DNA from 2 places in the Streptacidiphilus sp. PAMC 29251 genome. Region 2 is predicted to be linked to the other one. Evidence: predicted binding sites of a transcription regulator. Region 2 holds the regulator's gene; the other holds the start of a gene.
The links. The regulator HrcA, encoded in region 2, represses chaperone genes, less so after heat shock. The targets are predictions, from matches to a motif close to TTNGCACTCNGNNNNNCNGAGTGCNAA.

Region 1 (4,206 bases), 1.2 Mb from region 2:
GCCCCCGCCGCCACCGCCGCCTCGTACAGACGTTCAGGAACGTCATAGTGGTCGCGTTCGAACCCCCGCTCGGGAATGTCCAGCCGCCGCGCGAACGCATGCAGCTCCTCGAAGGAGACGTCGCTGACGAGGTGCGACCACAGTCGCCCGTGCCCCGGCCAGGCCGGCGGGTCGATCAGGATCATGCCTCGAGCGCTCCGACCGCGGCGATCACAATGCCCTCCTTCTCGCACACCCAGTGCGGGTCAGGACCCAGCTCCGGATCCACGCTGAGCGCCTGCAGCTCCCCCTCGACCGCGCAGGACCCGCACAGCGGCCAGCGGCCGTAGGCCTCCAGCAGGGCGTCCTGGATGTCCTGGGCGACCAGCCCCAGCAGGAACCCGGCGCCGTCCGGCCACTGCTCCACCCACCAGCGGCGCTGCGCCACCGCGTCCTCCAGCAGCGAGACGACCGCGGCGTCGGCGATGTCGCGGGTGGTCAGGTCGCGGAGCACGCCCGCACGGGCGGTGTGGAGGGCGGATTCGATCCCGGGGTTCGAGCTTTCGGCGGAGTCCATCCCCCCATTGTCCCAAACCCGGCAAGCCCCAGGACATCGCCGGCCCCCGGGACACAGCAAAGCGGCCCTCCCCTCAACAGGGAGAGCCGCCTCGCACGCGGGTACTACTGATCCGACCGGCAGGTCAGGATCAGAAGTCCATGTCGCCGCCCGGCATGCCGCCGCCGCCGGCAGCGGCACCGGCCTTCTCGGGCTTGTCGGCGATGACCGCCTCGGTGGTGAGGAAGAGCGCGGCGATGGAGGCCGCGTTCTGCAGGGCGGAGCGGGTGACCTTGGCCGGGTCGATGATGCCGGCCGCGATCAGGTCCACGTACTCGCCGGTCGCGGCGTTCAGGCCGTGGCCGTAGGGCAGGTTGCGGACCTTCTCGACCACGACGCCGCCCTCGAGGCCGGCGTTGAAGGCGATCTGCTTGATCGGGGCCTCAAGGGCGACCTTGACGATGTTGGCGCCAGTGGCCTCGTCGCCCTCCAGCTCCAGCTTCTCGAAGACCACCGAGGCCTGCAGCAGCGCCACGCCGCCACCGGCGACGATGCCCTCCTCGACGGCCGCCTTCGCGTTGCGAACGGCGTCCTCGATGCGGTGCTTGCGCTCCTTGAGCTCGACCTCGGTCGCGGCGCCGGCCTTGATGACGGCCACGCCGCCCGCGAGCTTCGCCAGGCGCTCCTGGAGCTTCTCGCGGTCGTAGTCCGAGTCGCTGTTCTCGATCTCGGCGCGGATCTGGTTGACCCGGCCGGCGACCTGGTCGCTCTCGCCGCCACCGTCGACGATGGTGGTCTCGTCCTTGGTGATGACGACCTTGCGGGCGCGGCCGAGCAGCTCCAGACCGGCGTTCTCAAGCTTGAGGCCGACCTCCTCGGAGATGACCGTGCCACCGGTGAGGATGGCGATGTCGCCGAGCATGGCCTTGCGACGGTCACCGAAGCCCGGAGCCTTGACGGCGACGGACTTGAAGGTGCCGCGGATCTTGTTGACGACCAGGGTGGAGAGCGCCTCGCCCTCGACGTCCTCGGCGATGATCAGCAGCGGCTTGCCGGACTGCATGACCTTCTCCAGGATCGGGAGCAGGTCCTTGACCCCGCCGATCTTGGAGTTGGCGATCAGGATGTAGGGGTCCTCGAACGAGGTCTCCATACGCTCCAGGTCGGTGGCGAAGTACGCCGAGATGAAGCCCTTGTCGAAGCGCATGCCCTCGGTGAGCTCGAGCTCCAGACCGAAGGTCTGCGACTCCTCGACGGTGATGACGCCTTCCTTGCCGACCTTGTCCATCGCCTCGGCGATGAGCTCGCCGATCTGGGGGTCAGCGGCGGAGATGGAGGCGGTGGAGGCGATCTGCTCCTTGGTCTCCACGTCCTTCGCCTGCTCGAGGAGCTGGGCGGAGACGGCGGCGACGGCCTTCTCGATGCCGCGCTTCAGCGCCATCGGGTTGGCGCCGGCGGCGACGTTGCGGAGACCCTCGCGGACGAGCGCCTGGGCGAGCACGGTGGCGGTGGTGGTGCCGTCGCCCGCGACGTCGTCCGTCTTCTTGGCGACCTCCTTGACGAGCTCGGCACCGATCTTCTCGTACGGGTCCTCGAGCTCGATCTCCTTGGCGATGGAGACACCGTCGTTGGTGATCGTGGGGGCGCCCCACTTCTTCTCCAGGACGACGTTGCGGCCCTTGGGGCCGAGCGTGACCTTGACAGCGTCGGCGAGCTGGTTCATCCCGCGCTCAAGGCCGCGACGAGCTTCCTCGTTAAACGCAATGATCTTGGCCATGGAAGTGGTCCTCCCGGACAGGGTGGCTGCGTGTGGACCGCGCTGGCGCCCGCGACGGACGGCCCCGACCTACGACGGTCACTTCCCGTCGCGTCCGGAGCCTCACCTACCCGGCCCGTTGTCACTCTCTACCTCAGAGTGCTAACGCCAATGATTAGCACTCTCACCCCTTGAGTGCAAGGTGCGGCCCTTCAGGGCCTCGATGAGGGGTGGCGGTCGGGCGACGGGTGGGAGCAAGCAGATGTCTCACTCGGACCCCGGGAACGCCCGTGGGCCCGCCCTCCGAGAAGGAGTGCGGGCCCACCGAAAAGCGTCTCGACGATCGCTCGACCGAGCGGTCACACCACGCGGACCATGTCCGCCTGCGGACCCTTCTGACCCTGCGAGATCTCGAACTCGACCCGCTGGCCCTCCTCGAGCGACCGGTAGCCGTCCATCTGGATCGCGCTGTAGTGGACGAACACGTCCGCACCACCGTCGACCGCGATGAAGCCGTATCCCTTCTCCGCGTTGAACCACTTGACGGTGCCCTGAGCCATTCCGTACTCCCCTATTACTGGCCCTTTCACGGACCGCACTCCGCGGACCGGATCGAGCGCCCACGCTCTGCGCGACGCTTGACCGACGCTGAATGTATCCACTCAGATGCCCTCCGCAACAGGGCGCACGGCGGAGAATTCTCAGCCGGTATTAAGGGGCAGAGCAGTGCTTATGCCAACAAAGGGCAGCAAAGCGCTCCGGGCATAGCGGACCTGAAGGACAAATCGCTTCAGGATTTCTCGGCGAACCCGTGGGGGCGCGGCAGCCCCTTGGGCTGCAGGTGGTGGCAGATACCGGAAGAGAAGGGGTTTGAATACCGCGCGGACCGCGCGGCCTGCCTCAACCGGAAGCCACTCTACCGCTGTCCCGGGAAAGCAAGAACCGGGGTGCCCTCCTGATGGAGGAAGGCACCCCGGCTTTTGTCAGGCGGCGGAACGAATGAAATCAGCCACCGGCCACGGCGGGAATGATCGACACCGCGCCGCCGTCGGCGATCACGGTTTCCAGGCCGTCGGCGAAACGCACGTCGTCGTCGTTCACATACACATTGACGAAACGTCGCAGCTTGCCGCTGTCGTCGAGGATGCGGCCGCCGATCCCGGCGTGGTGGGCCTCCAGGTCGGCGATGACAGCGGCGAGGGTGGCGCCCTCGGCCTTCACCTCGGCGGCGCCGCCGGTGTAGGTGCGCAGGATGGTCGGGATGCGGACGGAGACGCTCATGCGAGGCCAGCCTCTCGGAAGGAGTCAAGGGTGGGGCGGATGGTGGCGGACAGGCCGGTGGTGGCTTCCACCGCGTCCAGGGTCTTCAGGCCGTCGCCGGTGTTGAGGACCACGGTCTCGACGGCCGGGTCGAGCAGGCCGTTCTTGATCAGCTTCTGCAGCACGCCCACGGTGACCCCGCCCGCCGTCTCGGCGAAGATCCCCTCGGTCCGGGCCAGCAGCTTGATCGCGTCCACGACCTCCTCGTCGTTGACGTCCTCGACCGCGCCGCCGGTGCGCCGGCAGATGTCCAGCACATAGGGGCCGTCCGCCGGGTTGCCGATCGCCAGCGACTTGGCGATGGTGTTCGGCTTCTGCGGGCGGATCACGTCGTGGCCGGCCTTGAAGGCCACCGAGACCGGGGAGCAGCCCTCGGCCTGGGCGCCGAAGATCTTGTAGGGCTTGTCCTCGACCAGGCCGAGCGCGATCAGCTCCTTGAGCCCCTTGTCGATCTTCGTCAGCTGGGAGCCGGAGGCGATCGGGATCACCAGCTGGTCCGGCAGCCGCCAGCCCAGCTGCTCGCAGATCTCGTACGCCAGGGTCTTCGAGCCCTCGCCGTAGTACGGCCGCAGATTGACGTTGACGAAGCCCCAGC
Region 2 (4,206 bases):
CCCTTCCACTGGGTGATGCAGCGCGAGGCCGCCCAGGGGACCACCTCGTCCACGCCGACCTCGGTCATCAGCTCGACCGCGAGCTCGCCCCGGTCGCCCTTGGGCAGCGCCTGCACCACCACCACCCGCAGCGCGGGCTCGGGTTCGGCCAGCAGCCCGGAGACCTGAACCTCCAGCGCCTCCTTGCCGAGCACGGCGGCGACCGAGCCGGACACCCCCTGGCCCGCGCCGTCGGTCAGCACCAGCTGCTCGCCGACGGCCAGCCGCCGCACCGCGACCGCGTGCCGGCCCTCCGCGCCGTCCAGCCGGACCACCGAGCCCACCGGGCCCAGCTGCGAGGTCTCCACCACGAACACGGGGGCTGTCACGACGTACGTTCCTGTCCTTGCTGTTCCTGGGAGCCGTGCGGCTCAGGCGCGGCCGTTGAAGGCGTCCTTCAGCCGGGAGAAGAGGCCCTGCTGGCCCGGCTCGAAGGTGCCCTTGGGGCGCTCCTCGCCGCGCAGCGCGGCGAGCCGCCGCAGCAGGTCCTCCTGCTCCGGGTCGAGCTTGCCGGGGGTCTGCACCTCGACGTGCACTATCAGGTCGCCGCGGCCGCCGCCGCGCAGGTGGGTGATGCCGCGCCCGTGCAGCGGGATGGACTGCCCGGACTGGGTGCCGGGGCGGACGTCGATCTCCACCTGGCCGTCCAGGGTCTCCAGCGGGACCTTGGTGCCCAGCGCCGCCGCCGTCATCGGCAGCGTCACGGTGCAGTGCAGGTCGTCGCCGCGGCGCTGGAAGATCTTGTGCGCGTTCTCGGCGATCTCGACGTAGAGGTCGCCGGCCGGGCCGCCGCCGGGGCCGACCTCGCCCTCGCCGGCCAGCTGGATCCTGGTGCCGTTGTCGACACCGGCCGGGATCTTCACGGTCAGCGTGCGGCGGGCGCGGACCCGGCCGTCGCCGGCGCACTCGGGGCAGGGGGTGGGCACGACGGTGCCGAAGCCCTGGCACTGCGGGCAGGGGCGGGAGGTCATAACCTGGCCCAGGAAGGACCGGGTGACCTGCGACACCTCGCCGCGACCGCGACACATGTCACAGGTCTGGGCGGAGGTGCCGGGGGCCGCGCCCTCGCCGTTGCAGGTGGTGCAGACCACGGCGGTGTCGACCTGGATGTCCTTGGTGGTGCCGAACGCGGCCTCTTCGAGGTCGAGGTCGATCCGGATCATCGCGTCCTGGCCGCGCCTGGTCCGCGACCGCGGTCCGCGCTGCGCGCCGCCGGCCGCGCCGAAGAAGGCGTCCATGATGTCGCTGAAGCCGAAGCCCGCGCCCGCGCCGAAGCCGCCGGGGCCCGCGCCGCCGCCGTTCGCCGACAGGGGATCCCCGCCCAGGTCGTAGACCTGCCGCTTGTTGGGGTCCGAGAGGACCTCGTAGGCGGCGTTGATCTCCTTGAACCGCTCCTGGGTCTTCGGGTCGGGATTGACGTCAGGATGGAGTTCGCGCGCCAGTCGGCGGAACGCCTTCTTGATCTCGTCCTGACCGGCGTCACGCCGGACGCCGAGTACCGCGTAGTAGTCCGTGGCCACCAAAATGCTCCGCTTGTTCTATTCGCGCCGACGTTCCCGACACCGCTGTAAGGCTATGACGCAGCCAGGATCTGACCGACGTACCGTGCAACCGCCCGGACGGCACCCATGGTTCCCGGGTAGTCCATCCTCGTCGGCCCGAGCACACCCAGTTTGGCGACGGTCTCGTCGCCCGAACCGTAGCCCACCGACACGACCGACGTGGAATTGAGCCCTTCGTAGGCGTTCTCGTGACCGATACGGACCATCATGCCCGCGTCGGCGGTCTCCCCGAGCAGCTTCAGCAGGACCACCTGCTCCTCCAACGCCTCCAGCACGGGGGCGATGGTGAGCGGGAAGTCGTGCGGGAAGCGGGTGAGGTTGGCGGAGCCGCCGATGACGATCCGCTCCTCGGTCTGCTCGGCCAGCGCCTCGAACAGCGCGGTGAGCACGGCCGTGACCGCGCCCCGCTCCTCGCGTTCGAACGCCTCGGGCAGATCCTGCAGCAGGGTCGGCACCTCGGCGAAGCGCTGGCCCGCGGCCCTGGTGTTCAGCCGGCTGCGCAGATCGGCGAGGACCGTCTCACCGACCGCGCCGGGGCAGTCGATCAGCCGCTGCTCCACCCGGCCGGTGTCGGTGATCAGCACCAGCATCACCCGGGTCGGCGTCAGCGCCACCAGTTCCACATGGCGCACCGTCGATCGGGACAGCGAGGGGTACTGCACCACGGCGACCTGCCGGGTCAGCTGCGCCAGCAGCCGCACCGTACGGGCCACCACGTCGTCCAGGTCCACCGCGTGGTCCAGGAAGCTGCCGATGGCCCGGCGCTCGGGCGCGGACAGCGGCTTCACCTCGGTCAGCCGGTCGACGAACAGCCGGTAGCCCTTGTCGGTGGGCACCCGTCCGGCGCTGGTGTGCGGCTGGTGGATGTAGCCCTCGTCCTCGAGTGTCGCCATGTCGTTGCGCACCGTGGCCGGCGACACGCCGAGGTTGTGGCGTTCCACCAGGGCCTTGGAGCCGACCGGCTCCTCGGTCCCGACGTAGTCCTGGACGATGGCACGCAGAACCGCCAGCTTGCGGTCGTCGAGCTTGCGCTCCTCATGCACGGGCCACGCACCTCCTGTCCTCGGACACCGGCTGTCCTGTGGAGACTGGCACTCTGGCCGAACGAGTGCCAACGCCTGTTCGGCCAGTGTAAGGCGCGAGGGTAGGCCACCGGAACGCCCGCGCCCTCCCATACGTACCTGTTGGTAGGCCCTACAGGGCAGAATTGCAGCACAGGTCCATCTTGAGGAGTGGCTACATGCCCAGAACACGCTTTGCACCCGACCGCGGACTGACCAGCCGGATGCTGCTGACGATGTTCCTCATCGGGCTGCTGTATGTCGTCTTCGTCGGCGCCCTGCTGGTCTTCCTCAAGGGAGCCTGGCTGATCATCGTGATCATCGCCGGCGGCCTGTTCATCGCCCAGTTCTGGTTCAGCGACCGGATCGCCTCCTTCAGCATGGGCGCCCGCGAGGTCAGCGCCCAGGACTACCCGGAGCTGCACGGCACGGTCGACCGGCTCTGCGCCCTGGCCGACATGAAGAAGCCCAAGGTCGCCGTCGCCCAGAGCGACATCCCCAATGCCTTCGCCACCGGCCGCAACGAGAAGAACGCCGTGGTCTGCGTCACCACCGGGCTGCTCCGCCGGCTGGAGCCGGAGGAGCTGGAGGGCGTGCTCGCCCACGAGATGTCGCACGTGGCCCACAAGGACGTGATGGTGATGACCATCGCCGGCTTCCTCGGCGTGCTGACCGGCATCCTGACCAGGGTCGGCCTGCAGGCCGGGCTGTTCGGCGGCTTCAGCAGCCGGGACAACCGGGACGGCGACAACACCGGCATGGTGCTGCTGATCGTGATCGGGGTCAGCGCCGTGGCCTACAGCATCAGCTTCCTGCTGACCCGGCTGCTCTCCCGCTACCGCGAGCTCTCCGCCGACCGCGCCGCCGCGCTGCTGACCGGGCGCCCCTCGGCGCTGGCCTCCGCGCTCACCAAGGTCAGCGGGGAGATGGCGGCCATCCCCACCGAGGACCTGCGCCGCGCGCAGCCCTTCAACGCGTTCTACTTCGCCCCGGCGGTCTCCGCCCGCAAGGCGGCCAGCCAGGCCTTCTCCACCCACCCCTCGCTGCAGCAGCGGCTGGAGCAGCTGGGCCGGATCTCCGCCGAGCTGGGCCGTCCGTAGTCCTTCGCTGTATCCATCACCTCCCGTGTTTTCCGTCACCTCCCGAGGAGTGAACCCGTGGGCTTCCTGGACACGCTGCTGGGCCGTACCAAGCCGGTGAAACCGGACCTCGACCAGCTGTTCGGCCTGCCCTCGGCGGCGATCACGCTGGAGGCGGCCGCCGACTTCCGGCCGACCGGGGTCGGCTCGGTCTGCTTCTCCGCCGTCGAGGGCGGCGCCTTCGCCCAGGTCCAGCAGGAGGTCCAGGCGCTGCTGGACGCCGACACCGGGCGCGGGGGCGTGCCGATCGAGTCCACCCAGGACTCCTACGGCTACACCTGGCTGACCGCCCGGCAGAGCCCGGACGACATCGTCTCCCTGGTCAACGACGTGCACGCGGTGAACTCGGCGCTGGAGAGCACCGGCTTCGGGCCGCAGCTGCTCTGCTCCCTGGTCAACTTCACC

Region 1: groL (chaperonin GroEL) is a predicted target of HrcA. The motif match lies at 2,431-2,457, and genes of this name have one in related genera.

The regions. Positions count from the first base shown of each region.
Region 1 covers NZ_CM135725.2:4,614,519-4,618,724, forward strand. The annotation lists gene ACXKR8_RS21570 (DUF4031 domain-containing protein) at 1-185, opposite strand, end outside; gene ACXKR8_RS21575 (hypothetical protein) at 182-556, opposite strand; gene groL (chaperonin GroEL) at 687-2,312, opposite strand; gene ACXKR8_RS21585 (cold-shock protein) at 2,651-2,851, opposite strand; gene ACXKR8_RS21590 (MoaD/ThiS family protein) at 3,297-3,572, opposite strand; gene thrC (threonine synthase) at 3,569-4,206, opposite strand, start outside.
Region 2 covers NZ_CM135725.2:3,443,578-3,447,783, forward strand. The annotation lists gene ACXKR8_RS16140 (16S rRNA (uracil(1498)-N(3))-methyltransferase) at 1-368, opposite strand, end outside; gene dnaJ (molecular chaperone DnaJ) at 411-1,559, opposite strand; gene hrcA (heat-inducible transcriptional repressor HrcA) at 1,613-2,644, opposite strand; gene htpX (zinc metalloprotease HtpX) at 2,842-3,762, shown strand; gene pspAB (PspA-associated protein PspAB) at 3,820-4,206, shown strand, end outside.